Regions from separate parts of the Solibacillus sp. FSL H8-0523 genome, predicted to be linked through region 3. Evidence: riboswitches for the same ligand, from Rfam matches in the RefSeq annotation. Region 3 holds a riboswitch; each other region holds the start of a gene.

Region 1 (10,940 bases), 1.4 Mb from region 3:
CTTCCTTAATGCGCAACCTTCGCGAATAGCTTCTCTACTACCTGCTGTAATTGTGGTAGTAACAGCGCATTCGGATGGTACGTTTCGACTTGTTCAATAATACTTTTATAATACCATTCTTGCTGCTCTTTTGGCGCATTAAAGTTATGCCATAAGCCTGCACCAAACTGCTCTAATTCCACAATAATCGAGCGCATGTTTTGAATTTTTTCAGCTAATAAAATCGCCAATTCATCCGGTGTTTTCCCTTGAATACTGTTAATCACAGATTGTTTACGGATGTGCCAGGCTTCACTCTTTGTCATTTCTGTTGTTGCCTTTACAAGCAGCAACACTTCTTCACCAAATTGAACGCGTAATTCGTGCTCTGTGACTAAATTGTCTTCTAATATATCATGTAATAACCCGGCTGTGACAACCGTGTCACGATAGCCCGTGTTTTTTAAAATTCGCGCCACCCCAAATAAATGGGTCGCATAGGGAATTTGCATCGCTGTGCGACGTTTCCCGTCATATTTCAGTGCAACAAATTGTGTAGCTTGGTCTACAATATTCATATTTGTTCCCCCTCTTTTAGTATAGCATTTCCACCACTAAAATTTGGAAGTTATCAGGTCATTTTCTTGGATTTTTTATGACGCGGACATAATTTTTTTATAGGCCCGCTGTAAATATTGCTGATCGTATGCCATTAAACACTGAGCTTTCGAAAATATCTATCAGCTGTGCATATAACCCCCATGACTTGTTCATAAACTAAAAAAGGACAAGACGAATTACATCGCCTTGTCCTTCAAACATTATTTATTTGTTAAATCGCATTCCTTTAATGGAATCAATTTCGTTTTATGTTTCACTTTATAGCCAATCCAAAATAGGGCAAAGAGTGGTAAGCCGATGTACGAAACAACCACACCATACCAGTCAATCGTGCCACCTGTAAATGCCATGTAGTTTTGCCCTAGTATGACAATCATACAAAGCGCGAACGCAAACAACGGACCAAATGGGAAGAACTTCGATACATACGGCAGGTCGCTCAGTGAATTCCCTTGTACCACGTATGCACGGCGGAAACGGTAATGACTAATAGCAATCCCAAGCCACGCAATGAAGCCTGACATCCCTGAGGCATTTAATAACCAAATGTACACTACGCCATCACCGAAGAATGACGCTAAAAATGATAAACAGCCAACTGCAAGTGTTGCAAGTAATGCGTAAACCGGCACACCGCGCGTACTGATTTTGCGGAAGATTTTCGGCGCTTTGCCATCAACCGCTAGTTGGAATAACATACGGCTTGCTGCATATAATCCTGAGTTACCAGCAGAAAGCATCGCTGTTAAAATAATGGCATTCATCACCGATGCGGCAAATGCAATCCCTAAGTTTTCAAACACTAATGTAAATGGACTTGTTGCAATATCCTCTGTTAATAAACGAGAATCCGTATAAGGAATTAATAAACCGATTGCACCAATCGCTAAAATGTAGAAAAGAATGATGCGCCAGAAAACGGATTTCACGGCTTTTGGAATATTTTTCGCTGGGTCATCGGTTTCACCCGCTGTTACCCCTAGCATTTCAGTACCTTGGAATGAGAATCCAGCAGCTAGGAAAATACCAAACATCGCTAGGAAGCCGCCGTTAAACGGTGCATCGCCTTCAAAGAAGTTCGTAAAGCCGACTGGCGCGTTCCCACCTAAAATACCGAAAATCATTAAGAAGCTGACAATAATAAAGACAATCACCGTTGCAACTTTAATCATCGCAAACCAGTATTCTGCTTCACCGTAAGCTTTTACCGATAATAAGTTGAACGATAAAACTACGACGATAAATAGGATTGTCCAGATAAGTGACGAGCTATCTGGGAACCAGTATTTCATAATTAACGAAACCGCTGCGATTTCTGCGGCAATCGTAATCGCCCAGTTGTACCAGTAGTTCCAGCCTAGTGCAAAGCCAAGTGCTGGGTCTACAAATTTTGAGGCGTATGTACTAAATGACCCCGAAGTTGGCATATAAGCGGCCATCTCCCCTAGAGACGTCATTAAGAAATACACCATAATCCCGATTAATGCGTAGGCTAAGAGTGCCCCACCTGGACCCGCTTGTGCAATCGCGCCACCCGATGCTAAAAACAGCCCAGTCCCGATTGTTCCGCCTAGCGAAATCATCGTAATGTGACGACTTTTTAATCCACGTTTCAGCTCGTTTTTATTGCCGAGCTGGTCTATTTTAATTTCACTCATGAAAAAATCCCCTTGTTTCATTTACTTATCGATCAATTGGGCTTTTATGATAAACGAAAAGCCGCCACAAGTTATGTGACGGCTCATAAAAACCTCAAAACTTGAAAGATAGCTCAACACATGCTCACACATGTGACAGTTCTGTTCCTTATCGAAAACAGCCCCAGCATTGTTTTTAAGAAGAAAAACAACACTTCGGCAACCATTCCTTTCATAAAGCTTCACCGATTCTTCCCAATCTCAGCTATACTAATCTTAACGTTTGCGACCTCTACCTCAATAAATGAGGTATATCTATTTAATTTAATAACGTTTCATAGTCTATCATAACAACTATTTGATAGCAATGACTTTGAATTTTTCTAACTTTTTAGATAATTTAACCTCTCTAGAAGTCCTTCTATGATAGAATTTACGATAAAAAGGAGCTAGTTTATGGACCCCGAAAAAATCAATTACCAAAGCAAAAAAATAGTATCGAATAAGCCCTTGTTATTTTTCATTGTGGCCATTTTTTTATTCGCAACGACACTTAGAACGCCCATCACTATTGTTGGGCCGATTATTTCATTTATTCGTGAAGGGCTTGGGATTTCCAATGTGTTAGCCGGCTTTTTAACGACGATTCCACTGTTGGCGTTTGCTGTTATTTCACCCTTTGCACCGCGCCTTGCACGCAGATTTGGTATGGAGTGGACACTGTTTTATTCGGTGATTTTACTGTGCGCGGGTGTCGTGCTGCGCTCGGTTGGTATAACCTCATTACTCGTTATCGGTACGGTGCTCATTGGCATTGCCATTGCGTTTGGCAATGTACTGATTCCCGGTTATTTTAAATTGAAATTCCCGTTACATATTGGGTTATTAACCGGTATTTATACGGTATCGATGAATATTTCTTCTGGGATTGCGGCAGGCTTTAGTTATTCGATCGCACAATATGCAGGCTGGCAAATCGCTCTTGGATTTTCAGTCATTTTAGGTGTACTGACATTGCTCATTTGGGTGCCTCTGCTACGCACATCAAAAGTCGATATGCAAATACCGAAAACGACAAATAAACCAAAAAAAATGTGGCGGCATCCGCTTGCGTGGGCCATTGCTGCGGCGATGGGCTTACAATCCTTTTTATTTTACTGCTGTGCTGCTTGGATTCCGGAAATTTATGTGAGCCAAGGTCTTGATGCCGCTTCTGCTGGTTGGATGGTATCGGTGATGCAATTTGCACAAATTCCAATGACGTTTTTAATCCCAATTCTCGCGGGTAAAATGACGTCGCAGCGCCCGATTGTCGTATTCTTTACGACTTGTTACATTATAGGCTTTAGTGGCATGCTTTTTGAATGGACGAGTTTTGCCGTATTATGGATGATTTTTTTAGGCTTTGCAGGCGGGGCATCGTTTGGCCTGGTACTGATGCTATTCAACTTGCGTACGACGACTGCTTTTGAAGCGGCGGAATTATCTGGTTTTGCACAATCAATCGGCTATTTAGTCGCAGCAATTGGCCCGGTTTTGTTCGGCTTTGTACATGACGTGACGGAAAGCTGGTTCGTCCCATTAACGCTATTTGTTGTCATCTCTGTGCTATTGTTTTTCGCTTCTTTTGCCAGTGCAAAAAATCGTACGATATAACCAAACGTATGTACCCTTTTGTGCTATACTAGGACTAAGTAAATAAAAGGAGTACAACAAGACGTGCGTAAAAAGAGAAAACGAAATAAAAAACGCTTACCCATTTTCCCACTTGTGCTCATTGCACTTGCAGGATATGCAGGCTGGGCGGTCAACTCTACTCCTGAGAGTATTGGTTTGGGGATTGTTTGTTATTTCGGACTATATATTGGTTTTAAACTATGGAAGAAGTCACGGAAAACCGCAAAATTGCGCAAATCAGGCATTCAGGAAGTCGACAAAATGAGCGGTGAAGATTTCGAGCAGTTTTTAGGCACATTATTTAAACGCCGTGGCTTTAAGGTTAGCTATACGGCCAAAAGTGGCGATTACGGTGCAGATTTAATTTTAAAAGACGGTAAAGACATTATTGCCGTACAAGCAAAGCGCTATTCAAGCACGGTTGGTGTCAAAGCCGTACAAGAAATCATTGGTGCGGTGAAAATGTACAATGCCACAGAAGCTTGGGTTGTCACAAATTCACACTACACAAAGCAAGCCGAAAAGCTGGCAAATATTAATGATGTGTATTTGATTGATCGCGAAGAATTAATCGACCTCATTTTAAATAAAAAATAAACCGTACCAACCAAAAAGGCGCACGCTCAACAATTTGAGTGTGCGTTTTTTTAGGTATCAGTGTTTGGCATTTTCTACTAAAATAAAGGTATACATTCTATATGAAGGAGAATTCGATGCTAAAAATTATTAGCCTTATCTTACTAATTATCATTCTATTAATCGTACTCTTTATTGTTTTCACACCGTACCCCTCTTCTTTTCTTGTCAAGAAACTATTCGAAGGTGGCGTTGCGGTAAAGCCTAGTAATTATGAGGCAATTCAAAACCAAACGCTACACTATGTAAACCTAGTGTATGAGTCAAGCTTTTCAGAAAAACGACTCGATGTCATTTCACCAAAGGACCGCGATGAACTGCTTCCCGTCATTTTGTGGGTACACGGCGGTGCTTATGTTGCGGGCGATAAATCCGACATTACCGAATACGCGGTTCAAATTGCGGCAAACGGCTATCATGTGGTGAATATAAATTATGCCCTAGCACCAACTAAACGCTACCCTTCTCCGCTTTTGCAAATGAACGATGCGTACGAGTGGATTTTAAAAAATGCTGAAACGTATAAATTTGATACGTCTAACATTTTATTTGCAGGGGATTCTGCTGGTGCACAAATTGTCAGCCAATATGCACTTGTTCAAACGAATGCCGATTATGCCAAACAGCTCGACATCACACCTGTTGTTGATCGCAAAAACATTGCAGGTCTACTCCTGTATTGCGGCCCGTTTGATATTAAACAGCTCAGTCATTTAAGCGATAATAAGCTCGTTGCCTTTTTATTAAATCGTGTCGGATGGGGCTATATCGGTGAGCGCAATTGGCAATCCTCTGAAACGACGCGCCTTGCTTCTACAGTGGATTTTGTCACGAGTGATTATCCGCCATCATTTATTACTGATGGTAATGTCATGACCTTTGAAGCACACGGTAAAGCGCTCGTAAACAAATTGCAGCAGCTAGACGTTCCGGTTGTCGATAAATTTTATACAAGTGCGGAACTTCCACATGAATATCAATTTATGATGAACACAAAAGAGGCCGTAGAAACCTTTGAAGCAACGTTACAATTTTTAAAAGAGGTCACGAAATAATGAAAAGCGCGGTCTGACATGTTGTCGACCGCGCTTCATTTTTTAATAAGGTTGTGGCTGGTAAAAATAATTCGGCTTTTTCACCGTATTGTCTATTGGCTGATGATAAATCGATGTCGTCGCAGGTGATAGCGGGGGCACAAGCCATACCCAGTTGCCTGTTACATCCCGGCTATTCGCCTGCTCTTGCTGCTGAAATAATTCAAACTGTTGTGCAGCGGTATGATGATCAACGATGCTTACACCGGCTTGCTTGTAGGAATGGAGCACTGCGATATTTAACTCCACTAACGCACGGTCCTTCCAGAGCGTCGCATTACGCGCGGTATCAAGCCCAATGACACGCGCAACATCTGGTAAAAAGTCATAGCGGTCTGCATCGGCTAAATTACGTGCACCAATTTCAGTGCCCATATACCAGCCATTAAACGGTGCGGCCGGATAATCTTCACCGGCAATATTAAAGCGCATGCTCGAAATAATCGGCACCGCGTACCACTGCATATTGAGCTTACCAAAATCATAATCCGGATGGGTAATGCTCACTTCTAGCACCGCTTCTTTCGGGAGTTCGAACACTTGTGGTGGCGCCTCATCGACTTGGATGACAAGCGGCAGCACATCATAGTTTGTTCGTTGTCCGCACCAGCCAAGCGCCTCGCACGTTTTCGTAAAAGTAATCGAATTAGCATCCCCGATCACGCCCATCGCTGTTTCGTAACCCGCATAGCGAATCAATTGGTGATTCCAAATACGCACGCGCTTCTGGTCAAAAACTGAAATTGCCGGGCGAATTTTACCGCCGTTTGTTGCGTAGTCGATATGCGCCACTAATGCGTCAAAAATCGCTTGTGGTGCTAGTACATCACGGCGATCAAATACCGTTAAGCTATGCCAAAATAAGCGCCCGATGCATTTATTACTATTGCGCCAGGCAACGCGTGCACCATATGTTAGTTCGTCAGTTGTTAAACGAAACGCGGGTTGCTCCGCTTCTTGAAGTCGCTCCGCCAGCCATTCATCCGTTTGCTTCATTTCTTGTTTATATAAAGTTAAAAAATCGATTCGTTGTTGTCGTTCTTTTGTAAGCGTAAAAGTCATCATTTGCGCCTCCTCATACAGCTCATTGTGGCTTGTTTAGAGGCGAAACTCAAGTGCACACCGCTCGATTTAAAACATGTATTTTACATACATGACTAAAAGTGTTCAAATTCATTCGTAGAGCGGGATTTGATTATGTAGTTCTCATCCACAGTCATCCCCCCTTACTTCCTATAACGAGTTGGCGTTCCAAAAAATCTCACCACCATAAAAAAAGATATGCAAACTGCGCATATCTTTACTTCGTCCATTTGTCGCTCGCCTTGAAATTATAGACGGGCATAATGTGTTTTTGAATGGTTACGGTTTCGCCAATTTGCTCGACAATTTCTTGCATCGGCTTATAGGCCATTGGTGCTTCGTCTAATGTTTCCTCACTGACAGACGTGGTCCAAATCCCGGCCATTGTTTCTTTGAAAGCATCCATCGATAAATTTTTCATCGCAGCCGTACGTGAATATATGCGGCCCGCGCCGTGTGGGGCTGATTCGTTCCAGTCGGGATTTCCTTTACCGATGCAAATAAGCGAGCCGTCACGCATATTCATCGGGATGACAAGCTGTTCACCTTTTGCCGCGCGCACCGCACCTTTTCGTAAAATCATGGCATCAGTATCGATATAGTTGTGCACGGAATCAAATTGTGAGGCAAATTCCCATTTCATGTGCTCGGAAATAATCGCCGCAATGCGCATACGGTTTTCATGGGCAAAGCGCTGCGCAAGCTTCATGTCGGCAATGTAGTCATGAAATGCATCGCCCTGCAAATAGGCTAAATCCTTTGGAACAACTGGATTTTCCTGCTTGTAAGCCTCAATCATCGCCTGAATTTCCTGCGTGCGTCCCGCTTCTTTTAACGCGTCAATTTTTTCGGTTAAATCCTCACGCTGCAGTAAATCAAACGCTCTTTTTTGATGCCAATTTGCGACCTTCGCACCGACATAGCGTGAGCCGGTATGAATGAGTAAATAGTGCACACCGGCATCGTCTTTTGCGAGCTCGATAAAGTGATTGCCTCCACCAAGCGTGCCGAGTGAACGACTTGTATAATCATTTTGCAAACCACTCGCGATAAATCTTTCATTGTGGAATGTCTCAAGTGCGCTACTATCTGTTACGTCTTCGTGAATGTCATTGCCACTTGGCACATAACGACGAATCGCAGCATCTAGCGCATTAAAGTCTAGCGTGCCTTTTCCGATTTCTGAAACAAGCACACCACAACCTACATCGACACCGACTAAATTTGGGACGACGCAGTCACCCAGTGCAATCGTTGTGCCAATGACACAGCCCTTCCCCGCATGGTAATCCGGCATAATGCGCACCTTTGTACCCGCCATAAATGACTGGTTCACCAGCTCATCAATTTGCTCAATAGCCGATTGCTGTGGCTGATTCGTATAAATTTTAGCATCTGTATATTTCCCGTTAATTTCAATCATCGTTTCACACCTTTCTTTTTAACGATTCCTTTGTTTTTAACATCATAAACAACACAAGTGCAGCGAGAAAATAGCTTGCCAGTAAGAAAAGCGGTGTGCCCCGACTGACAAAGCCGAATGCAACCTCAGATTGAAGGACTACATCAGTTGGCGCAAATTGTGGTTGATAGAAGAAGGTTTGTACGATGCCGATCAGCAGCTGCACTAAAAAATAGCCAATATGTAAAAGTGATGCACCGAGTAATGCGAGTAAGACGTTTCTGTTCACTTCATCCCCTACTTTGAAAAATTTTACTATTATTTACGGATGGACATGACAATTAGTTTCATTAATAAAAAAACCGAAACCTCACTAATAAGCGAAGTTTCGGCTTTCCTTATTTCACATGCATATAGCGTGACAGCATCACCTGTAAAAACGCGTAAACGCCGGCCTTTACCGTTTGTTGCTCACGCGTATCACGATGTGGGTCTAAGCATACAAAATCCATGCCGCGCACAAGCTCGTATTTCCCCACTTCAAATAATAAATCAAACAGCTCATCGGTACGCATGCCACCCGGTGTGGATGCCGGAACCCCTGGTGCATAGGCAATATCAAGCACATCCATATCGACTGTTACATAAACGATATCAACCTTTTCAGCAAGCTCCGCCATCACTTCTTGCATATGTGTTTCCGCACCTTTTTGACGAAATGCCTTTAATGTAATGCGGTTCAAGCCGTAATCATCGGCCGCGCGAATTAAGCTCGGAGCATTGTAAAAGCCGTGAAGTCCAATATTATACACATCCTCACCGCGCACAATACCTGCATCTAGGAGCTGACGAATCGGCGTACCGTTTGTCGGCCCATCTAAATCGGTGGCGCGCAAGTCTAAATGCGTATCAAATTGTACGATGCCAATGCGCTTGTTTGTATGGTTTTTAAACGCGCGAATGATTGGTGCCGTAATCGAATGATCGCCGCCAATTTGCACGTAAAAGCTGTTTGGACTACCTGTTAGCACTTCGGTCATCGCCTGTTCAATGTTTTCATGACACTGTAAAATATTCGTGCCATGCATTTTCACATCGCCGACATCGACAACTCGCATCTCGCGAAAATCAATATTTTCATCGATTGAATATGTCGTAAACCAGTGCCATGCTTTGCGGAAAAAATCTGGGTACTCCGAAGCAGCCGAAGCACTAATCGACGAGCGCGATAATGGAATGCCGGTTAATACAACCTCTGCATCGGCTCCTAGCTCGCCGTAGCTTGGCTTAATCCAGTCCTTTACTTTCATATCCTCATGCACACTACGATTCCAACTAGTACTTGGTGCAACAAAAAGCTCGCTCACAGCAAGTTGCCACCTTTCACAACGACCCGACCAGCTTTAATGACCGTATCAGTATGATTCATGCCGTAAAAATATTGCAGCTGCTTATAGTTTGGTACATCTAAAATTAAAAGATCTGCTTGCTTGCCTTGCTCAAGTGTCCCGACAACATCCCCGCGGTTAATCGCATGTGCGGCGTTAATCGTTGTGGCACATAGCACTTCTTCCATTGTCATCCCCATATTCATACAAGCTAAGTTTTGAATGAATGGTAGGCTGATTGTTGGGGAAGAGCCCGGATTAAAGTCTGTAGAAATCGCCACCGGTACACCACGGTCAACCATTAAACGGCCTCTCGCATACGGGGCACGTAGGAAGAAGGCTGTCCCCGGTAGTAGCACCGCAATTGTACCGGCCTTTGCCATCGCTTCAATGCCCTCGTCTGATGCAACAAGTAAATGCTCAGCTGAAATTGCGCCCATTTCTGCTGCAAGCTCTGCGCCCTCATATGGTTCGATTTCATCGGCATGAATTTTTGGTGTTAGCCCATATGCCTTCCCAGCCGCTAAAATTAAACGCGATTGCGCTGGGGTGAAGACGCCCTTTTCACAAAACACATCGTTAAATTCCGCTAAACCAAGCTTTGCCACCTTGGGAATCATATCTTCAATCAACAGTTTAACGAAAGCATCCTCGTTGCCCTTATATTCTTTTGGTACGGCATGCGCGCCCATAAAGGTCGACACAACATCAACGGCGTGATTTTGCTGTAGTTTATTTGCAACTTCAAGCTGCTTTAATTCCGTTTCCCAGTTCATGCCGTAGCCAGATTTTGCTTCTACCGTTGTAATGCCGTGGCGTAAGAAGTCATTTAAATGTTCATACGTTTTGTCGTACAGTTCATCAAAGCTCGCTTCACGCGTTTTTGTTGTTGTGTAATGAATCCCGCCACCTGCATTCATAATGTCCATATAGCTTTTTCCGGCAAGGCGCATGTTCAGCTCATGCTCGCGTGTACCCCCATGCACTAAATGCGTATGGCAATCCACAAAACCTGGCATCACAATTTTGCCGAGCGCATCAATCACTTCCGCGTTGTCTACTAAACTTGGAAACTGCTCTTTGATTTCCTCAAGCGGGGCAACCATCATAATGCGGTTTTCCTCAATTAAAATACTGACGTTTTCTAGTAACCCGAGCTCGCTCATCTGCTCTCGGCGACGCGGCCCTTGTACAGTACTTTGTAAAGTTAATACTTCATTTGCGTTATGAATTAAAATCGCCATTTGTCATCATCCTTTTAGCATTGGCATAGTGATTCCTTTTTCCTTTGCCGTGCGAATTGCAATCTCATAGCCGGCATCCGCATGACGTACAACACCCATTCCCGGGTCAGATACTAAGACGCGGTTGATTTTATCTGAAGCAAGCTGTGTACCATCTGCTACAAGTACTTGACCTGCGT
Region 2 (10,940 bases), 930 kb from region 3:
AAGCAAAGTACTCTTTGTAAAAGCCGCCAACTTCGCCTGAGTTGTCGATAACGAATAAGAATTCTTCTGTTTCGTTTTTCACTTCATACTCTTTACCAACCGTTAATACGTTTGACACTAAAAACTTTGATGCGTTTGTATGAACACATTTCACTGTGCGGATTGTCGGTGCATCTTTCCATTTTAAATGTAACATTCATTTACCCTCACTTTAATTAAATAAATTCTTTCTTATTTTATACGATTTTAGCATTAGATGAAAGACTAGAGTCGAATTTTTGTCTAAGGAAGTTTGATTTGACGCCAATAACCATGTTACACTCGCTAGCGAGAGGTGAATCTAATGGCATTTGGTGGCGTTCCTACCTGGTTTTATGCAATCGTCGTGGCGTTTGCGATTATTTTTATAATTATTAGCGAATATAATTCAAGAAAATAAGCTCGCGAGCACCGCGAGCTTTATTTTCGTCTCCTATTTCAACGTTCGCTTCAAGAATTCCTTCGTTCGGTCATGCTGTGGATTTACTAAAACCTCACTTGGATGGCCTTCTTCTACAATAACCCCTTTATCCATAAAGACAATGCGGTCGGATACTTCTTTTGCGAACTCCATTTCATGCGTAACGATTAACATCGTGTTGCCCTGATCGGCTAGGTGACGCATGACCTTTAATACTTCCCCAACCATTTCTGGGTCAAGCGCTGAAGTTGGTTCATCAAATAGCATTACATCCGGGTCCATTGCGAGTGCACGTGCAATCGCAACACGCTGTTTTTGCCCACCTGATAAATGTCGTGGCTTGGCATTTTTATAAGCACTCATCCCAACAAGCTCTAAATACTTCATCGCATTTTGCTCGGCCTGTTCTTTTGAGCGTTTCAATACTTTTATTTGTCCAACGATACAGTTGTTTATTACATCTAAGTTATTAAATAAGTTAAACTGCTGGAAGACCATCCCTAGATGTGTACGGTATTTCTCGATGTTATGGCCTTCGTTTAGAATATTGTCGCCGTTATAAATAATCTCACCTGCTGTAGGTGTTTCGAGTAAATTTATGCAACGCAGAAGTGTTGATTTACCAGATCCTGATGACCCGATTAACGTAACCACTTCCCCTTTATTTACTTGGAAATTCACGTCTTTTAATACTTCGTGCGTGCCGAATTTTTTATTTAAATGTTGAATATCAATCACAACCGACATGTTATTCACCATCCTTTTCTAGCTTGTTGCCTGTAATAAGCTCGACTTTATAGCTCTCTGGTCCATCCATTTTCTTCTCGAACAATAGTAAAATACGTGTCACAACAAACGTCATAATGAAGTATAATACCGTCGCGATGAAGAATGCCTCGATATAACGGTAGTTACTGCCGGCTACTGAGTTCGCTGTGAAGAATAGCTCCACAACGGAAATAACACTTAGTACGGATGAATCTTTAATATTCATGACAAACTGATTGCCTGTTGCCGGTAAAATATTACGTGCCACTTGTGGAATGACGATATGAATCATCGTTTGTAAGTGATTCATGCCGATAGCTTGTGCCGCTTCAAATTGGCCCTTGTCGACCGAAACAATCCCACCGCGCACATACTCGGCCATATAAGCACCTGTATTTAAACTAATTACGATAGATGCTGCTAGGAAACGATCAATATCAATGCCTAAGTAGACTAATCCGTAGAACACAACCATCGCCTGGACCATCATTGGTGTTCCCCTGAAAATTTCAACGTATGCTGTTAAAAGGAAATTAAATATTTTTAATAAAACTGTTTTAATACTGCGTTTACGCTGAGGAATCGTATGCATAATACCAATGAAAAATCCGATGAGCGTACCACAAATTGTCCCGATAATCGCGAGTAAGAGCGCTGTCCATGCACCGCGTAAGAATAGCTCCCAGTTGTTTGTAAATAAGCCCCATACTGACTCTAAAAATGCCATCCTGTTGTCCTCCTTGACCATTCGTGTTTCTTATAAGAAAAGCGCATTCTCGCCCTTTAAGCCCCGACAAACATTGGATGACCCGACGCAAAAGTAAACGCTTGATCACTTTTGCAGGAGGGTTCGAAATGCCGAGGGGCTGGCGCGAATGCTTTGAGACTGTTAACGCAAAAATTTTATACTTTCTTATCTTCAAAAGCAAAAGGTTGTCTTGCTCGTTTGCCGGCAAGACAACCTATTTGTTTAGCAGCTTATTGGGCTGCTGGTTGGTTTGCAATTGCGTCTTCCATTAATTTCTGACGCGCTTCTTCCGAAATCTCAGCTAATACTTTGTTGATTTGTTCTGTTAAATCAGAGCCTTTTTTAAGACCCACAGCGATTGCAGTTGTAGAAGGATCTGCTTCGAAGTTTGGTTCTGGTACAATATATTTAATATTTTTTAAAGCCATTTCAGCTGAAACGCCTTCTGGACGCTCAGAAACATAAGCATCAATTGCACCTGATTGTAACTGAACACGCATTGCACCGAAATCTGTACCTGCTACTTGTTTATTTACTCCAGGAATTTGGTCAATCACATCATAGTGCGTTGTTGCTTGTTGGCCCGTCACTTTTGCACCTGATAAATCTGCTAATGTTTTTGCATCGGCATATGGTCCATCTGCTTTTACAACGATTACATAATCACTCGTGTAATAGTTTTCAGAGAAGTCGATTGTCCCTTTACGCTCTTCTGTTGGTGACATACCCGCGATTACCACATCAATTGCACCTGATTGTAATGATGGGATTAAGCCATCCCAGTCTGTTTTTACAATTTGTAATTCCATATCTAAGCCGTCCGCGATTTTTTTCGCGATTTCTACGTCATAGCCTGCTGCATATTCTTTTGAACCTTTAATTAACACTGCGCCATTAGAATCGTCATTTTGAGACCAGTTGAACGGTGCATAGGCTGCTTCCATCCCTACTTTTATTACCTTTTTACCTGAATCCCCTGTCGTTTCATCGTCTGAACCACAAGCTGCTAATACAAGCATCGTCATCATAGCTGTTAACAAGATTAATAGTTTCTTTTTCATTGTAAATCTCTCCTTTTTATATATTTTTTGGGATTCATGTATACAAAAAACGACCTAAAAGAAGATCTTCAGGTCGTTAAACATGTATATTTAGCCCAAATCCTCTACATTCCCATTTTGAGATAGCACAACTCAATCATCTGGGATGACGATTGAGACAGTTCTGCAATTATTCACGGCAGACCCAGCATTAAAAGTATGAGCACTTACAATACTTCGGCGATATTTCCTTCTTTCAAACTTCTTAGCCAGCTCGATGACTCCATAAGAAACTAATAAATAACGCGCCTCTACCTCACGAGTTTGTGAGGTTTTGATATGAAATTGATAGGTTCATATTACATTATTGCGACATTTCCGTCAATATGCATTTTTCAGAAAGTTAACGTTTTTTTAAGAGTGTGCTATTTTTTCTACTAGTACTTTTACTTCAAGTGTATGCATACCACCTTGATACACGCCTTCAATTGGAGAAACATCACGGAAATCGCGACCGACACAAAGGTTAATATGATTTTCAAGTACCTCGACATTATTTGTAGGATCTAGGCCTATCCAACCAACCCCCGGCACCATTACCTCTACCCAAGCATGTGTTGCCGTATCACCAACTAAATTATCGCCTTCTCCTACATATAAATAGCCGCTAATATAACGCGCTGGAATATTGACAAAACGTAGTACTCCAAGCATGACATGCGTATAATCTTGGCACACACCTCGGCGCTGCTTCCATACCTCCGTTGCCGTTGTATCAATCGTGGTTGCGGCTGGATCATAGGTAATTGAATGGTATAAATAGGTCATTAGATCACATGCAAATTTCAACGGGTTTTTCATCGGCCCAACTGCCGCTAGTATTTCTTCTAGTTGATCATAGAGTAATGTCGTGAAGCGCGATGTCGTTAGAAACGGTAAGTAGTGCTCTCTAAAAAGCTCTGAATGAAAGATATTGCGCATTTCATCCGAATAATGAATTTGATAAATATACGGTGCGCGCTGAACACTTACATGCGAAACCGATATGACTTCTAATACACTATGCTTTTCCGCAATAAAAAATGTGCCGACTGCATTGCGCCAAATGTCGATATTATCGCGCGTTAATGAATGCGGGCTAATTTTAACATCATGTGAAATGAGCCGTTGACATTCGTTGTTACGTGGCTTTAATCGAGTTGTATTGAGAGATTGTTCCACCTCGGTTTCGTACCTGAAAATATTAGTATGTGTAATTTGATATTTCATTGCTCATTTCCCCTTAAGTTTTAATCTTTAACATCTGTCTAGGGTGTTTTTATTCCACTAAAATTGGTTCGGTTAAATAATACGTTTGTGAGAAAATCGGACCAAGTTGGATGCATTGCCTGTGGATTTCTCGTACCCATTCAATGCGGTCTTCGCGTGACATGGGCGTTGGGTCTTTTTCAATGAATTGTTCTAGAATTTCGATTATTTCAAATAAATGTGTTGCATACGAGCGAATTTCATTATTTTCAATCTCTAATAATGTTTTTTTGATTTTTCGTACGCCGTAAGAAACCGAACGTGAGCAATACGCATCTTGAATTAAGAATTTCAAAACTAAATCGGCTTCACGATGACGGGATCGACGTGTATATTCGTCTAGTGTATTCGTTAACTGAAGTGCATACGTAACCGCAAAATCACGATTTAATGTACTGGCATTTTCCATCAATGTCAATAAAATTAACGCCGTCTTTTCAGAGCGCTCTAGCCATTTACCGATTTTCACAAATAAGAAGCATTCATTACGCGTCATTAAGGAATCGATTATCCCTGTTGCGGTTAAACTCGTTGTTTGAACCGTCAATAAAAACTCCGTCGCATTTAACACGTTGTACGGCGCTTGTAATGGGTTTTCTTGATTCGTTAGGAATAGACTATTCCACTGTTCAAATAATGCTTTAGGGATGGAGTCACGGGTATTTTTCGCATTGTCTCGAATACTTTGCAGCAAACTTTCAATCGAATTGAAGTTTTGCTTATCGGAAAGTAGGTAAAATAACATATCTTCCTCTTCATAATGGCTATAGCGTTTCTCGTAATCATCCATATACCCACCAATACTCAGTACACACGACCATTGTTGTTCGTACTGACCATCCGTGCGACCAAGCTCCAACATTTGGTCCATTTGCGCGTCTGCAATGTAAGCATTTGTATAAATGCGTTCACTGTAACGCCCTAACCAATATAATGAATCTGCTACGCGACTAAGCATGCCCCTCGTCCCCCTTTAACACCCATGTATCCTTACCGCCACCACCTTGTGATGAGTTCACAACGAGCGAGCCTTCTTTTAATGCCACACGGGATAAGCCACCTGGGACGATATGTGTTTCGGTCCCTTGAATGACATAAATTCGCAAATCGATATGACACGGATAAAAGCGCTCTTTCTGAAAAGCCGGTGCACGTGACAGCATGATTGTTGGCTGGGCGATATATTGATGCGGCGCTTCGAGAATCTTTTCGCGGAAAATCTCACGTAGTTCGTCTGTCGCATGCGGGCCAATTAGCATATCATAGCCACCTGAAGCCCCTACATTTTTTACAACTAGCTTATCTAAGTTATCTAGCACGTATTGTTTTTCTTCTTCGTTACTTAATAAATACGTTTTTACGTTTTCAATGATTGGCTCTTCGTACAAGTAATAGCGAATCATATCAGGAACATATGCATACATCGCCTTATCATCGGCAACACCATTTCCAACGGCATTTAAAATGGCCACATTGCCCTCTTTATATGCGTGTAAAATACCTGGAACACCGAGCAGTGAATCTTCACGGAACACCGTCGGATCTAAAAAATCATCATCAATGCGTCGATAAATAATGTCGACACGCTTAAGACCATGAATGGTTTTTAAATACACCCGATCATCCTTTACAAGTAGATCACGGCCTTCGACAAGCGGAATATTCATTTCCTTTGCTAAAAAAACATGGTCATAGTACGCCGAATTATACACACCAGCTGTAAGTAACACCGCTTGCGGCTCTTCTGACGGTTCTAAATACTGTGGACGGTGCGATAATAAGGCTTGTTGCATATCACGCATCACGTCCTCTAGAGACTCTAATGCATAGGCACTAAAAAACTCTGGGTACGTTTTACGCATCACATAGCGGTTTTGGAATACATAGCTCAGCCCGGATGGATTACGTAAATTATCCTCAAGCACACGATACGTTCCAAATTCATCACGAATTAAATCAATACCCGCCATGAAAATATGATTACCAATCGCGACATTGGCCCCAATGACCTGGCGATAGTAATACGGATTATCATCTACTAAATGCGCCGGAATCAGGCCGTCGTTAAGTATATTTCGCTCATTGTAGACATCCTGTAAAAACAAATTTAATGCCTTCACACGCTGCTTGATCCCTCGTTCGATTTCTTTCCAGTTTTCATTCGGAATAATGATCGGAATAAAGTCAAACGGCATCGTACGCTCCGTCCCACCCTTTGCACCATAAACGGTAAAGGTAATTCCTTGACGTAGAAAGCTCGACTGCGCAGCATTATGCTTTTGCACCAACTGCTCATTCGTAAATTGTAAGAGCTGTTCATAAAACGGAATATAATGTTTTTTTGGTAAGCCTTGCTCAAGCATTTCATCAAAAAATGTTGCGGTTTCATATGTCTTAAACATTCATCGCCCTCCTCATTATGTACCTACTTAGTATAAATACACGATTCGACAGAGAAAATCCTTTCTCTGTGCGAAATAAATTTTCTTATAACTATATATATTTCCTATTTTTGTCACTTGGAAACATAATCTAAGAAAGTTTTAGATGAATTAAAATTATATGAATATAGTTTGTTCTCCTACGTTGAAAAGGGAGCGAGTTGATTAGGATTGGTTCGAGGTTTATTTTCATTGTATTGCGATACAGAGAAAGCTATTTTGAGCATGTCTCCAAGCTTTTGATGAGTAATTGCAGGAGCACTCTTATTTTAATTGTACGCTATTTCCCCTAGAAGTCATTCCCTTCATTTCATATAATTAATTTCGTATAAGCAAGTGGCTTTTAAGCATTATCTTGCTTATTTAGCTGATGTATGTGAGATTTCATTTTTTCTTGCTTATTTCCCACGCAATATTTTCTAAATATTCAGTTATATGAAGTCAATACTTGGATTTCTCTTAATTTAATCTACTCCAACTCTCCACATTTAAATCATTCATTTTAGAAATAAAATTATTTCTGTGATATCTGAATGTTGGCTGATGGTTGTCTTTTTCAAGCAGTTCACTTTTCATCTTCCTATAAATTATTCAGGTTAAATACATTATTAGTACTCATACTAACTTATATAACCAAGAAAGGATGCGACTCATTTGGTAAAAAGAAAATTTGCAAACCTTGGATCTGAGCAGATTAACGAAATAAAAAGTCTTGAAGAAAAATTAGAGGTTACTTTAATTGCTTATGACCTCTTTTCAACTGAAGGACCACCTCAGGAAGATAATAATCCTACTCCTATTAACCCATCATAGAATTACCCTTTATTAGTGTTTAGTTTCATCGAATTCTAAACACTATTTCTTTTAACGCACCACCTCACTTCTTATGCACTCACATATTAGCTAGAAGGTGTGTACACGCCCCCCACACTTCATACGAAAACGTCGCTAAACTCTAATTTAAATGCAAAAAACCACTCTGCAAAATGCAGAGTGGTTTCAATATAATCGCTACCGATTAAGAGTTTAATAATAAGTCTTCTGGGTTTTCGATCATTTCTTTAACTGTTTTTAAGAAGCCTACAGAATCTTTACCATCGATGATACGGTGGTCATAAGATAATGCCACGTACATCATTGGACGGATTTGAACTTCACCGTTAACTGCTACTGGGCGGTTAACGATTGAGTGCATACCTAAAATACCAGCTTGTGTACCGTTCATGATAGGCGTTGACATTAATGAACCGAATACACCACCGTTTGTGATAGTGAATGATCCACCAGCCATGTCGTTTAAGCCTAATTTCTTGTCGCGAGCTTTACCTGCTAATTCAGCAATGTTTTTCTCGATTTCAGCAAAGTTCTTAGCGTTAGCATCACGAACTACTGGTACTACTAAACCTTCTTCAGTTGATACCGCGATACCGATATCGAAGAAGTTGTTTAAGTGAATTTCGTCACCGTTAATTTGAGCGTTAACGTATGGATATTTTTTAAGTGCTGCAACAACAGCTTTTGTGAAGAATGACATGAAACCTAATTTGATGTCGTTTGCTTTCACGAATTGTTCTTGTTTACGTTTACGTAATGCCATGATGTTTGTCATGTCGATTTCGTTGAACGTAGTTAACATTGCTGTTGATTGTTTAACTTCTAATAAACGTTTTGCAATCGTTTGACGACGGCGAGACATTTTTTCAACTGTTACACGATCAGAGTCACCAGCTGGTGTGAAGATCATTGGACCGTTCGCTACAGGTGCTGCTACTGCTGCTTGTGCAACTGGAGCTGTACCGTGAGCTGCTACGTCTTGAACACGTACGCGGCCTTGTGGATCTACTGGAGAAATCGCTGCAAGATCGATTCCTTTTTCACGAGCTAATTTACGAGCTGCTGGAGATGCGATTACGCGCTCACCAGAAGTTTCAACTACTACAGGAGCTGGCGCTGCCGCTTTTGGAGCTTCTTGTGCTGGAGCTGGTGCTGCAGGTGCTTCTTCTTTAGCTGCTGGAGCAGGTGCTGCGCCTTCGCCAGCTTCAACTACTGCGATTACTTGACCTACAAGTACAGTGTCGCCTTCTTCAGCTAAAATTTGTGTTAATACGCCTGCTTCTTCAGAGATGATTTCAGCGTTTACTTTATCTGTTTCTAATTCTACGATGAATTCGCCTTTTTCTACGCGATCTCCAACTTTTTTAACCCACTGGGCAATTGTGCCTTCAGTAATTGATTCTGCTAACTCAGGGACTTTGATTTCAGCCACGTTAATATCCTCCTTTAATTACGCTATACATATTTGTATAGCCGGCTACTCTTATTTTTAGAGTAGCCGATATTGATTCAAGTTTACTAATTATTTTTCAAGCGCTTCGTTTACTAACTTCGCTTGTGCTGCTTTATGTGAATCGCCGTCACCTTCAGAAGTTGAGCTCATTGCAGGACGTCCTACATAGCGTACTTTTTTGCCTTCAGCGATATCATATAATGTTTCAAGAACAAATGTCCAAGAACCTTGGTTTTTAGGCTCTTCTTGTACCCAAACGATTTCTTTTGCATTCGGGAAACGCGCAATGATTTCTTGAACTTGAGCAGTTGGGAATGGATAGATTTGTTCAACACGTACGATGTGTAAGTGATCAAAACCTTCTCCGTCCTTCACGCGCTCAGCAAGGTCGATCATTACTTTACCTGTACCAAGAATTACTTTTTCAACTGCTTCTACATTTTTACCTAAGCCTTCTTGCTCGATAACTTCTTGGAAGCGACCGTTTGCAAGTTGATCAGCAGATGCTGCAGCTAATGGGTGACGTAGTAGACTCTTCGGTGAAACAACTACTAATGGACGAACGCCTTCAGTACCTAAAAGTGCTGCTTGACGACGTAATAGGTGGTAGTAGTTACCTGCATTTGAACAGTTTGCTACGAACCAGTTGTTTTCAGCTGATAATTGTAAGTAACGTTCCATACGGCTAGATGAGTGCTCTGGACCTTGGCCTTCATACCCGTGTGGTAAAAGGATTACGAAACCAGATTTTTGACCCCATTTAGAACGAGCACTTGAGATGAAGTTATCGAACATTACTTGTGCCATGTTCGAGAAGTCACCGAATTGTGCTTCCCATACAGATAATACGTTTTGGTTTTCTAAGTTGTAACCATATTCATAGCCTACTACACCTGGCTCAGTAAGTGGTGAGTTGTAAACTGTGAATGAAGCATTCACGCCTTCTACGTGGTGTAGTGGTGTGAATTCAGCACCATTGTTTTTATCATGTAATACTAAGTGACGTTGAGAGAACGTACCACGTTGTGCATCTTGACCAGTGAAACGAACTGGTGTGCCGTCTTGCGTAATTGTAGCGTATGCTAATGTTTCTGCATGACCCCAGTCAATTTTCGCTTCAGCAAATGCATCACGACGTTTTGCTAAGATTTTACCTAATTTGTTTTGTGGCTCAAAGCCTTCTTCAAATACTAGTAAATCTTCGTTCACTTTCGTTAAACGCTCCATATCAACAGCTGTGTTGATTTCTGGGAATTCAACTTTTAATTCTTCTGGCATATCCGGCGTTTTGTGCTCGTCTTTTTCTGCCATCGATTTAACGTGATCGTATGCTGCTTGCATTTCAGCGTAAATTTTCGCGTCTAATGCTTTTACTTCGTCTGCAGATAATACACCCGCAGTCGCTAATTCAGCACCGTATAACGCACGAATTGGTTCTTGTTTAGCAACTAATTTATATGTTTCTGGGTTTGTTACAGTTGGGTCATCTGTTTCGTTGTGACCGTAACGACGGTAACCGATTAAATCGATTACGATGTCTTTTTTGAATTTTGCACGGTAAGCAGCAACGAAGCGACCTACAGCAGCAACAGTTTCTGGGCTATCTGCGTTCACGTGAATAACTGGGATATCATAACCTTTTGCTGGGTCAGATGCGTAGTTAGAAGAACGTGAATCAAATAATTCCGTAGTGAAACCGATCATGTTGTTAGCGATAATTTGTACAGTACCACCTGTTGTGAAACCTTTAACTTGTGAGAAGTTAAAACCTTCAGTCACGATACCTTGACCAGCGAATGCAGCATCACCGTGTAAAATAATCCCTAGTGCTTTAGCAGCATCATGTTTCGCAAAGCCTGCAGCTGATGTATCATCTTGTGCAGCACGA
Region 3 (10,940 bases):
GAGATTCTTCTTCCGATAAGTTAAGCAAAATGATTGAAAACCATTTTCATGTTTTATCGAGTGATCGCCATCTAGCAACGGTTACTCAATTGGAATTAAGGCAGTCGAATAAAGAAATTAGATCGAAAATTAACGCTATTCTAAAAGAATATTTAATTTTGTTGGATCAAATTATCATCGAAGGTATGCTAAATGGGGAATTCAATCCAACGATGGATGTGCGTATTGCCCGTCAAATGGTCTTTGGAACAATTGACGAAATTACGACAACATGGGTAATCAATGAATATCGCTATGACTTAATGGAACAGGCTCCAAAAATACAAGCATTATTGTTAAATGCTCTAAAAGCATAAAAGGGGATGTGGGGAAATGGAGTTTCTAAGTTGGACAGTAGAAGAAAATGTAGCAATCGCTACAATTTCAAGACCACCAGCAAATGCGCTATCACAAGGTTTAATCCAAGACGTCAATGCATTATTAGACGCTGTAGAACATGATGATGCGGTACGCGTGATTGTCATTCACGGAGAGGGACGATTTTTCTCTGCCGGTGCGGACATTAAAGAATTTACAAGCGTACAGTCAGGCGAAGAGTTTGCCGGCTTAGCGAAAAACGGTCAAGACGTATTCGAACGACTTGAAAGCTTTTCAAAGCCAGTCATCGCAGCGATTCATGGTGCAGCATTAGGTGGCGGATTAGAGCTTGCGATGGGATGCCATATGCGTTTCGTAACAGAAAAAGCGAAACTAGGCTTACCGGAGCTTTCACTAGGCATTATTCCAGGCTTTGCTGGTACACAGCGTTTACCACGCTATGTAGGGGTAGCAAAAGCAGCGGAGATGATGTTTACAAGCGATCCAATTTCAGGTGCAGAAGCGGTTCAATGGGGATTAGCAAACCGTGCATTCTCTGATGAAGACCTATTACCTGAGACGCTAAACATCGCGAAAAAAATCGCGAAAAAGTCTCCAATCGCTTTAAAAGCTGCCATTCAAATGCTACAATATGGAAAATCACCGTCATTCTATAACGGGGTTGCTGCTGAAGCAAATAGCTTTGGTGAAGTATTCGTATCTCGTGACGCAAAAGAAGGCATTCAAGCATTTATCGAAAAACGTGAACCAGTATTTACAGGTAAATAAAACCGTGTAAACGGGATTAAATTAAAAGCTTTTAGGAGGTCTAGATTATGAATATTTATGTATTAGTAAAGCGTACTTTTGACACAGAAGAAAAAATCGTCGTTTCAGGCGGTAAAATTCAAGAAGATGGTGCTGAATTCATCATCAACCCATACGATGAGTATGCGATTGAAGAAGCAATCCAAAAGCGTGACGCATTAGGCGGTAAAGTAACAGTTGTAACAATCGGTGGCGAAGATGCTGAAAAGCAACTACGTACAGCTCTAGCAATGGGCGCTGATGAAGCAGTTTTAATTAATACAGAAGATGATTTAGATGAGTTAGATCAATATACTGCAGCTTACATTCTAGCAGAATATTTAAAAGACAAAGAAGCAGATTTAATTTTAGCAGGTAACGTGGCAATCGATGGTGGTTCAGGCCAAGTAGGTCCTCGCTTAGCAGACCTTTTAGGCATTAACTACGTAACAACAATTACTTCACTTGAAATTGATGGAACTAATGTGAAAATTGTTCGTGATATCGAAGGTGACTCTGAGGTGTTAGAAACATCTTTACCATTATTAGTAACTGCTCAACAAGGGTTAAACGAGCCACGATACCCATCTTTACCGGGTATCATGAAGGCAAAGAAAAAGCCGCTTGAAGAACTTGAGCTAGATGATTTAGATATCGATGAAGATGATGTTGAAGTAAAACTAGAAACGGTTGAAATTTATTTACCACCGCAAAAAGCAGCTGGTCGTGTGTTATCAGGTGACCTAACGGATCAGGTAAAAGAATTAGTTAGCTTATTACACAACGAAGCAAAAGTTGTTTAATCATTGAAAACGAAAATAAATCGAAGTTTTACGAAGATGGTAATGGAGGGATATTCATGTCAAAGAAAGTTTTAGTGTTAGGTGAGGTTCGTGAAGGAAGCTTACGTAACGTTTCATTCGAAGCAATTGCAGCAGGTACACAAATCGCTGATGGCGGTGAAGTAGTAGGATTATTAGTAGGGGATGCTGTGGCAGGTTTAGCGCAGGAGCTAATCGCATACGGTGCAAGCCGCGTTGTGACTGTGGAGCACCCACACTTAAAAAATTATACATCTGACGGTTTCAGCCAAGCAATTTTAGCTGTCGTTGAACAAGAAAATCCAGAAGCAATCGTGTTTGGTCATACGTCTTTAGGTAAAGACTTATCGCCAAAAATCGCGTCTCGCTTAAAATCTGGTTTAATTTCAGACGTAACAGAAATCGAAGGCGCTGGTGATGCTACGGTATTCATTCGCCCAATCTACTCTGGTAAAGCGTTTGAAAAAGTAAAAGTGAAAGACGGCGTAGTTTTCGCAACAATCCGTCCGAACAACATCGCACCGTTAGAAAAAAATGCATCTCGTTCTGGTGATGTATCAGCTGTTACTGTAGACATCACAAACTTACGTACAATCATTAAAGAGGTTGTTCGTAAATCTACAGAAGGTGTAGACCTTTCTGAAGCGAAAGTTGTAGTAGCAGGTGGTCGTGGTGTGAAATCAGAAGAAGGTTTCGAGCCATTAAAAGAGCTTGCGAATTTACTAGGCGGTGCAGTTGGTGCATCTCGTGGTGCATGTGACGCGGAATATTGCGATTACTCATTACAAATTGGTCAAACAGGTAAGGTTGTTACACCTGACCTATACATCGCTGCTGGTATTTCTGGCGCAATCCAGCATTTAGCAGGGATGTCGAATTCAAAAGTAATCGTCGCGATCAACAAAGATCCAGAAGCAAACATCTTCAAAGTAGCAGACTACGGTATTGTAGGCGATTTATTTGAAGTAGTACCACTTCTAATCGAAGAATTCAAAGCGTTAAAAGTAAACGCATAAAAAAAACGGGATTGACCAGAAAGCCTTCTGGTCAATCCCGTTTTGCGCGATGGAGGCCAACACGATGCTGGTCATGAATGCGTTGTCACAGGATTTGACGATCTTAGCATTCGTCTTACTTTCGACCACGTGTCACCGCGGATCATGAATACATGAGTAAAGCACTGTCTGAAAAGTAACACTTCTCGGACAGTGCTGTTTTTGCGTTTATTTTTTCGTAATGTAAAGATAAATCAATTTCATCGTATTTTCTAACGCTTCATAATGTGTACGTTCCATGCCGTGTGAGGCGTGTACACCAGGTCCGATTAACGCACCCTTGATATTATTACCCCCACGCAAGGCAGCACTTGTATCCGAGCTGTACATCGGATAAATATCGACCGCGTATTGCAGATTGTTTTCTTTCGCGAGTTCAATAAACGTTGATGTCATTTCGTAATCATATGGACCACTTGAATCCTTCGCGCAAATCGAAACATCATATTCCGTACAGCTTAAATCGTCCCCGATACAGCCCATATCCACAGAAATGTATTCCGTAATATCAGTAGGGATATGCGATGAACCATGCCCAACCTCTTCATAATTTGAAATGACAATTTTCACGGGATAAGCAGGTACGATATTTTCCGCTTTCATGATTTCAAGTAGCGCTAATAATACCGCAACACTTCCTTTATCATCAATGAAACGAGACTTTAAAAAGCCGCTTTCTGTGACCGTTGTTTTCGGGTCGATAAAAATAAAATCACCAACACCAATGCCAAGCTTTAATACATCGTCTTTTGTTTTTACTTTTTCATCAAGACGCACTTCCATAAATTGCGGTTCTCGTTTTTTAGATTTGCTGTCTTCGAATACGTGTACTGAAGGGCTTGTGCTTAAAATCGTACCGCTATACGTTCTGCCGTCTCGTGTACGAACAAATACATATTCACCGTCCCAAGTTGGCACAAGTGGTCCACCTAACAGCGTGAATTTTAATGTACCGTGACTAGTAATCGAGCGAACCATAGCCCCTAATGTATCCACATGCGCAGAAAGACCAATTACCTTGCCTTCGTTTGCACCAGGGATGGAAATGATGCCGCCACCTTTTAATGTGCGTTCAAACGCATAGCCTGTTTTCAAAACGTACTGTTCAATTGTATCCATAATTTCATGGCAATAACCAGTAGGGCTATGTTGCTGTAGTAAGTCCTTTGCGATTTGAAGCACGCGTTCTTTATTGATTGTAATCAATGGAAATACCTCCTTTATCTACTCTGTACTCTAGCTTACTCTACTTTTTTAAAGAAGAAAAGCTACGTTTTGTTTACCCCAATCAATTGTATAAAAGACCATTATCTTGACTAAAATGATAGAAGAAATAGCATTTTAATCTTCCGGTTTCCAACATTTCACCGTATATCCAATTTCCGCGAGCATTTTATTATTTTATAATTGCCAAATCATGCTATACTACATGCATATTGTAATTAAGGAGGCTATTTTAATATGGCAATTGTACACGGTACAGATCAAACTTTCGGACAAGAAATTTCAAATGGTGTAGTTTTAGTAGACTTTTGGGCTGCATGGTGTGGTCCATGTAAAATGATCGCTCCAGTTCTTGAAGAATTAGACGCAGAAATCGGTAACGACGTTAAAATCGTTAAAGTTGATGTGGATAACAACCAAGTTACTGCTGCTGAATACCAAATCATGTCTATCCCATCATTACTATTATTCGTAGATGGCGAAGTAAAAGCAAAAACAGCTGGCTTCATGCCTAAAGAAGCGTTAATCGACTTCATTAACGACAACAAATAAGATCCATGAACGAGCCGTATGCCTACCAAGGTGTACGGCTTTTTTCTTGTCGTTGAATCGGGTACACTACTAGTAACGACACAGTAAATAGGTGAAGAGCATGAATGCAATCATTAAAGCAAAATTAGAAATTTTACCGGATGAACCGGGTTGTTATTTGATGAAGGACCGCCAAGGCACCATCATTTATGTCGGCAAGGCAAAGGTGTTGAAAAACCGTGTCCGTTCGTATTTTACAGGCAGTCATGATGGGAAGACAGCACGCCTCGTGAGTGAGATTGAGGACTTTGAATATATCGTGACATCGAGTGACTTAGAAGCACTGATTTTAGAGTTAAATTTAATCAAGCTCCATGATCCGAAATACAATATTAAACTAACAGATGATAAGACGTATCCATATATTAAAATAACGAATGAACGTCATCCAAGGCTAATAACTACACGTAAAATTAAAAGGGATAAAGCAAAATATTTCGGACCTTATCCGAATTCCTATGCAGCCAATGAAACGAAAAAATTACTAGACCGCTTGTATCCGTTACGTAAATGTACGCAGATGCCAAGCCAAGTGTGCTTGTACTATCATTTAGGGCAGTGCTTAGCGCCGTGTGTGAAGGATATTGAGAAAAAAGTATACGACGATATGATCAATCAAATTTCGAAGTTTTTAAACGGTGGCGTCGACGAAATTAAGGACGAACTTCAACAAAAAATGCTCGATGCAGCTGAAAATTTAGAGTTTGAACGTGCGAAAGAATTCCGTGATTTAATCACGCATATTGATAGTATTATGGAAAAGCAAAAAATGGTTTCGGATGATTTAACAAATCGCGATGTATTTGGTTATGCAGTGGAAAAAGGCTGGATGTGTGTGCAAGTGTTTTTCGTACGCCAAGGGAAGTTAATCGAACGTGATGTCACAATTTTTCCGATTTATAACGAGCCAGAAGAGGAATTTTTAACGTTTGTCGGTCACTTTTATGAGCAAGCGAATCACCTACTACCAAAGGAAATATTTGTACCGAATACGATTGATGAAACAATTTTACAAAGTCTTTTAAACACGAAAGTCATTATTCCAAAAAGAGGTACGAAAAAAGAACTCGTTGATTTAGCGATGAAAAATGCAAATATCGCGGTGCATGAGAAGTTCCAACTGATTGAACGTCAAGAGGAGCGTACAGTGGGTGCGTGTGAGGCGTTAGCGCAAGCGATGGATATTCCCATCCCACTTCGTATTGAAGCGTTTGACAACAGCCATATGCACGGTACTGACCCTGTTTCGGCGATGGTCGTGTTTATAGACGGCAAGCCAGCGAAAAAGGAGTACCGTAAATATAAAACACGAGAGGCCGCGAAGCATGATGATTACGGAGCGATGGCCGAAGTCATTCGTCGTCGCTATACACGTGTGTTGCGTGAAAATTTAGCATTGCCTGATTTAATTGTGATTGATGGTGGTAAGGGGCAAATGGAAGTCGCGCGCGAAGTGATAGAGGATGAGCTTGGATTAAGCATACCGATTGCCGGACTTGCAAAGGATGACAAGCATAATACGTCGCAGTTATTATTTGGGAGCCCACCTGAAGTCGTGCCACTTAAACGTACGAGCGATGGTTTTTATTTATTGCAGCGTATTCAAGACGAGGTCCACCGTTTTGCGATTACTTTCTTACGTCAGCAACAGCAAACGAATGCGATTCAGTCTGTACTAGATGACATTGAAGGTGTAGGACCAAAGCGCAAACAGCAGCTGATGAAGCATTTTGGGTCAGTGAAAAAAATTCGTGAGGCCAGTGAATTACAGTTACAAGAAGCAGGTTTGCCACCGAAACTGGCGGAATCGATTTTCAAACATTTTCAGGAAATTTCATTGAAAAAAGACCAGTAATCCGTTAATATATTGACAATTCAATCGTTTCGAATGATAGAGGTGCAGGATTCAAGAGTACATTGCTCGAGGGAGAACAATTCCGAAGACAGCAATCGAAAGGGGATCCTGCCGAAGTAATTACGTTTAATAGATCTTGACGGCGACTTTCCATGAATATGGGAGGTCGTTTTTTTTTGCGGTTTTGCAAGAGTAACAAGCATGCCAGAAAAAATCTAGAAATATCACACTAGATGTACTAAACGAGCAAGCAAGAAGCATACACTTAGTTGTTGTGCTTTCTTTTGCATGAGCGTGATGTGGAAGAACGTTAATTAAAGGAGTTGTAGAAATGGAAAAAAAAATAATCGTACGCGGTGTGGCGTATGAATCAGATATTATTCGTTTAACAATTGGTTATGATTCGTATGAAACGGCATCGCTTGCAGAAGTTTTTAGTGTATTAGCTGAAAATCAAATCAATGTGGATCTTATTGTGCAGGTGGTTATTGATGGTGTGAAGCCGACGATTTCCTTTACGATTACCAAAGATGAGTTTGCGGAAAGTTTACGTGTGTTAGAATCAAGCAAATTATCATTAGGCTTTAGCTTTGCGGATTTTGAAGTGGGCTTAGCGAAAGTATCGCTCATTGGCTCAGGCATGGTGTCTAATCCAGGTGTTGCAGCGCGCCTGTTTGCACGATTAGGCCGTGAGCATATTCCAGTGAAAATGGTCAGTACTTCAGAAATTAAAGTGTCCGTCGTTGTGCCGCAGGAAGAAATGGTACGCGCGGCAAATGCGTTGCATGATGAATTTAATTTAGCTGTTCATAAAACTTCAGCGTCATAAAAAATAGCAGTACATGGGTTGACTAATCCATGTACTGCTATTTTTACCACGTTATTTTTTCCTTCAAATCCCACTTCAAAGTAAATTTCACACAGTTTTTCTTTTCGTATTTTTCATCATAGCATTCCGTTAAAAAACCTAGTTGTTTTTGTTTTTGTTCGGCTAAAAAGCCCGCCTCCAAACGGAAGCAACGTGCTTCGATATTTAATGATTGCTCATCTGTTGTCATCAGTATGTAATGGGCTTCATCTTTCGTTTCCTTCTCGAGTGTTAAAACGCCCCAGCCGGCCTCAGTAAAGAATGATGGAAGCTCGTCTAATGAAAATAACGGGAATTTCCTTGCTAATTCTTTCCCTGCCCAATACAATACATCCTCTTCGTGTTTCCCTAGAATTGAATGAAGTAGATGATCACGAATGATTTCATAGCCAAAAGCTGGAATCGTTTTCATTTTATGCTCTTCCATAGTAAAAACCTCTTTCATAAATTTTCTTATAATTTTAATTCTAGGAGAAGAAATAATGTTATAAGTAGAAAAATTTTAACTCTAAACAGCGTAAAAACGTCTTTAAAATGATTATTAAATATACTCAGTTGCCTTGACGCTAGTACCTGTTGAGAGTACAATGGACATGTCATAATATTGTACCATGATGAAATATGCAGTCAACAACAGCGTCAACAATTTCGTGGCGGTGTTTATGTGTATTTCAAGTACTAAGGGGGGTAACAGTTTTGTCGAAAGATCGTGAATTTTTATGGCGCCGCTTACACTCGTTACTTGGCGTAGTTCCAGTCGGGTTATTCTTGGTGTTCCACTTATCTTTGAACTTTACTGCAGTTGGCGGTGAAGAAACTTACAATAACGCTACTAGCGTGATGGAATTACTTCCACACTCGTTATTGTTAGCAATGGAATGGATTATTATCTATATTCCATTAATGTTCCACGGATTCTACGGAGTGTACATTGCATTTACTGCAACGAACAACCCGAAACGTTTCAGCACATTCCGTAACTGGATGTTCGTTTTACAACGTTTCACAGGTATTTTCCTAGTAATCTTTATCGCTTGGCACATCTTCCAAACACGTGTGCAAAAAGCGTTTGGTGAAGAAGTTAACTTTGATATGATGGTTCAAATCGTTGATAATCCATTAATGTTAGCATTCTACATCGTAGGTATCGTATCAGCAACATTCCACTTAGCAAACGGTTTATGGTCGTTCTGCGTGAGCTGGGGTATTACACAATCTAAAAGATCTCAACAAATCGTTACTTACATTACAATGTTAGTATTTGTAATCTTAACGATCGTTGGTGTTGCGGCTATCGTATCATTCGTTTAATTCTTAACTTGAGAACTTATACATAGTTAAGAAGCAAAATGAAATGTGAGTAAAAGTAATTAGCAATTTAATGAGGAGTGAGAAATAATCATGGCAAAGAGTAAAGTTATCGTCGTTGGTGGCGGTCTTGCAGGCTTAATGGCTACGATTAAAGCAGCTGAAGTTGGTACTGCAGTTGAATTATTCTCGTTAGTTCCAGTAAAACGTTCACACTCTGTTTGTGCGCAAGGCGGAATTAATGGAGCAGTAAATACAAAAGGTGAAGGGGATTCTCCATGGATCCACTTTGACGATACAGTATACGGTGGCGACTTCTTAGCGAACCAACCACCAGTTAAAGGTATGTGTGATGCAGCACCTGGTATTATCCACTTAATGGACCGTATGGGTGTAATGTTCAACCGTACGCCAGAAGGTTTACTTGACTTCCGTCGTTTCGGCGGTACGTTAATGCACCGTACAGCATTCTCTGGTGCAACAACTGGTCAACAATTACTATACGCACTAGATGAGCAAGTTCGTGCTCACGAAGTAGCTGGTTTAGTAACGAAATATGAGCACTGGGAATTCCTTGGTGCTGTTATGGATGACGAAGGCGTATGCCGCGGTATCGTAGCACAAGATTTACGTTCTGAAGAAATTAAATCATTCCGTTCTGATGCTGTAATCATGGCAACAGGTGGTCCTGGTATCATCTTCGGTAAAACAACAAACTCTGTAATCAACACTGGTTCAGCAGCTTCAATCGTTTACCAACAAGGTGCTACTTATTCAAATGGTGAAATGATCCAAATTCACCCAACAGCAATTCCTGGTGACGACAAAAACCGTCTAATGTCAGAATCTGCTCGTGGTGAAGGTGGTCGTATTTGGACTTACAAAGACGGTAAGCCTTGGTACTTCTTAGAAGAAAAATACCCAGCTTACGGTAACTTAGTACCTCGTGATATCGCGACTCGTGAAATCTTCGACGTATGTGTAAACCAAAAATTAGGTATCAACGGTGAGAACATGGTATACCTTGACTTATCTCACAAAGATCCACATGAATTAGACATCAAATTAGGTGGTATCATCGAAATCTACGAAAAATTCGTAGGGGATGACCCACGTAAATTACCAATGAAAATCTTCCCAGCAGTTCACTACTCTATGGGTGGTTTATGGGTAGATTACGATCAAATGACTGAAATCCCTGGTTTATTCGCAGCGGGTGAATGTGATTACTCTCAACACGGAGCGAACCGTTTAGGAGCGAACTCATTACTATCTGCAATTTACGGTGGTTCTGTTGCTGGTCCAAATGCTGTTAAGTACATTAAAGGTCTTAAAAAGCATGCGGAAGATTTACCAGAAGAAATCTTCACACGTCGCGAAAAAGAAGAGCAAGAAAAATGGGAAGCTATCCTGAAAATGGATGGTACAGAAAACGCTTACTTACTTCACAAAGAACTTGGTGAGTGGATGACTGACAACATGACAGTAGTACGTGTAAACTCTAAATTAGAGGAAACATATGCGAAATTAACTGAGTTACAAGAGCGTTGGGAAAAAATCAACATCAACGATACGCAAAAATGGTCGAACCAAGGTGCTCACTTCACTCGCCAATTAAAGAACATGTTATACCTTGCAAAAGTTATGACAAAAGGTGCTTTAATGCGTGATGAATCTCGTGGTGCTCACTACAAACCAGATTTCCCAGAGCGTGATGATGAAAGATTCTTAAAAACAACAATGGCGAAGTTCGATCCTGCTACGGGCGAGCCAATTATTACTTATGCAGAAGTAGACGTTTCGTTAATTCCACCACGTAAACGCGACTATTCTGCGTAAGAAGGGGGAACTAGAAAATGGAAACAGTAAATACTGGTAGAACAGTTAAGTTAGAAATCGTTCGTCAAGATTCTGAGAATGGTGCTACACGCGTTGAGAAGTTCGAAGTTCCTTACCGTCCAGGTATGAACGTAATTTCTGCTTTAATGCATATTCAAAAATATCCAGTAACTGCTGACGGTCAAAAAACGACTCCAGTATCTTGGGATATGAAC

What was found. A riboswitch is a leader RNA that binds a small molecule or an ion and turns the genes downstream of it on or off. The one in region 3 is predicted to bind lysine.
Region 1: it holds a riboswitch for lysine, as region 3 does, so the genes downstream of both, NSQ62_RS01140 (amino acid permease) here and NSQ62_RS15065 (ACT domain-containing protein) in region 3, are expected to answer to the same signal.
Region 2: it holds a riboswitch for lysine, as region 3 does, so the genes downstream of both, NSQ62_RS10430 (transporter substrate-binding domain-containing protein) here and NSQ62_RS15065 (ACT domain-containing protein) in region 3, are expected to answer to the same signal.

What each region holds. Positions count from the first base shown of each region.
Region 1 covers NZ_CP150291.1:220,243-231,182, reverse strand. The annotation lists gene NSQ62_RS01145 (HD domain-containing protein) at 6-557, opposite strand; gene NSQ62_RS01140 (amino acid permease) at 801-2,258, opposite strand; lysine riboswitch at 2,360-2,540, opposite strand; gene NSQ62_RS01135 (MFS transporter) at 2,694-3,893, shown strand; gene NSQ62_RS01130 (restriction endonuclease) at 3,957-4,511, shown strand; gene NSQ62_RS01125 (alpha/beta hydrolase) at 4,628-5,605, shown strand; gene NSQ62_RS01120 (nitric oxide synthase oxygenase) at 5,648-6,706, opposite strand; gene NSQ62_RS01115 (RtcB family protein) at 6,945-8,150, opposite strand; gene NSQ62_RS01110 (hypothetical protein) at 8,155-8,418, opposite strand; gene NSQ62_RS01105 (agmatinase family protein) at 8,528-9,496, opposite strand; gene hutI (imidazolonepropionase) at 9,493-10,761, opposite strand; gene hutU (urocanate hydratase) at 10,768-10,940, opposite strand, start outside.
Region 2 covers NZ_CP150291.1:2,080,541-2,091,480, reverse strand. The annotation lists gene NSQ62_RS10445 (DUF6501 family protein) at 1-196, opposite strand, end outside; gene NSQ62_RS10440 (amino acid ABC transporter ATP-binding protein) at 473-1,207, opposite strand; gene NSQ62_RS10435 (amino acid ABC transporter permease) at 1,209-1,955, opposite strand; gene NSQ62_RS10430 (transporter substrate-binding domain-containing protein) at 2,207-3,037, opposite strand; lysine riboswitch at 3,153-3,338, opposite strand; gene NSQ62_RS10425 (transglutaminase family protein) at 3,431-4,285, opposite strand; gene NSQ62_RS10420 (alpha-E domain-containing protein) at 4,335-5,282, opposite strand; gene NSQ62_RS10415 (circularly permuted type 2 ATP-grasp protein) at 5,275-6,726, opposite strand; gene NSQ62_RS10410 (hypothetical protein) at 7,420-7,578, shown strand; gene odhB (2-oxoglutarate dehydrogenase complex dihydrolipoyllysine-residue succinyltransferase) at 7,784-9,031, opposite strand; gene NSQ62_RS10400 (2-oxoglutarate dehydrogenase E1 component) at 9,122-10,940, opposite strand, start outside.
Region 3 covers NZ_CP150291.1:3,007,526-3,018,465, reverse strand. The annotation lists gene NSQ62_RS15100 (TetR/AcrR family transcriptional regulator) at 1-356, shown strand, start outside; gene NSQ62_RS15095 (enoyl-CoA hydratase) at 373-1,146, shown strand; gene NSQ62_RS15090 (electron transfer flavoprotein subunit beta/FixA family protein) at 1,194-1,967, shown strand; gene NSQ62_RS15085 (electron transfer flavoprotein subunit alpha/FixB family protein) at 2,024-3,001, shown strand; gene NSQ62_RS15080 (M42 family metallopeptidase) at 3,209-4,246, opposite strand; gene trxA (thioredoxin) at 4,502-4,816, shown strand; gene uvrC (excinuclease ABC subunit UvrC) at 4,917-6,710, shown strand; lysine riboswitch at 6,740-6,942, shown strand; gene NSQ62_RS15065 (ACT domain-containing protein) at 7,042-7,539, shown strand; gene NSQ62_RS15060 (YslB family protein) at 7,583-8,005, opposite strand; gene NSQ62_RS15055 (succinate dehydrogenase cytochrome b558 subunit) at 8,275-8,889, shown strand; gene sdhA (succinate dehydrogenase flavoprotein subunit) at 8,980-10,725, shown strand; gene sdhB (succinate dehydrogenase iron-sulfur subunit) at 10,743-10,940, shown strand, end outside.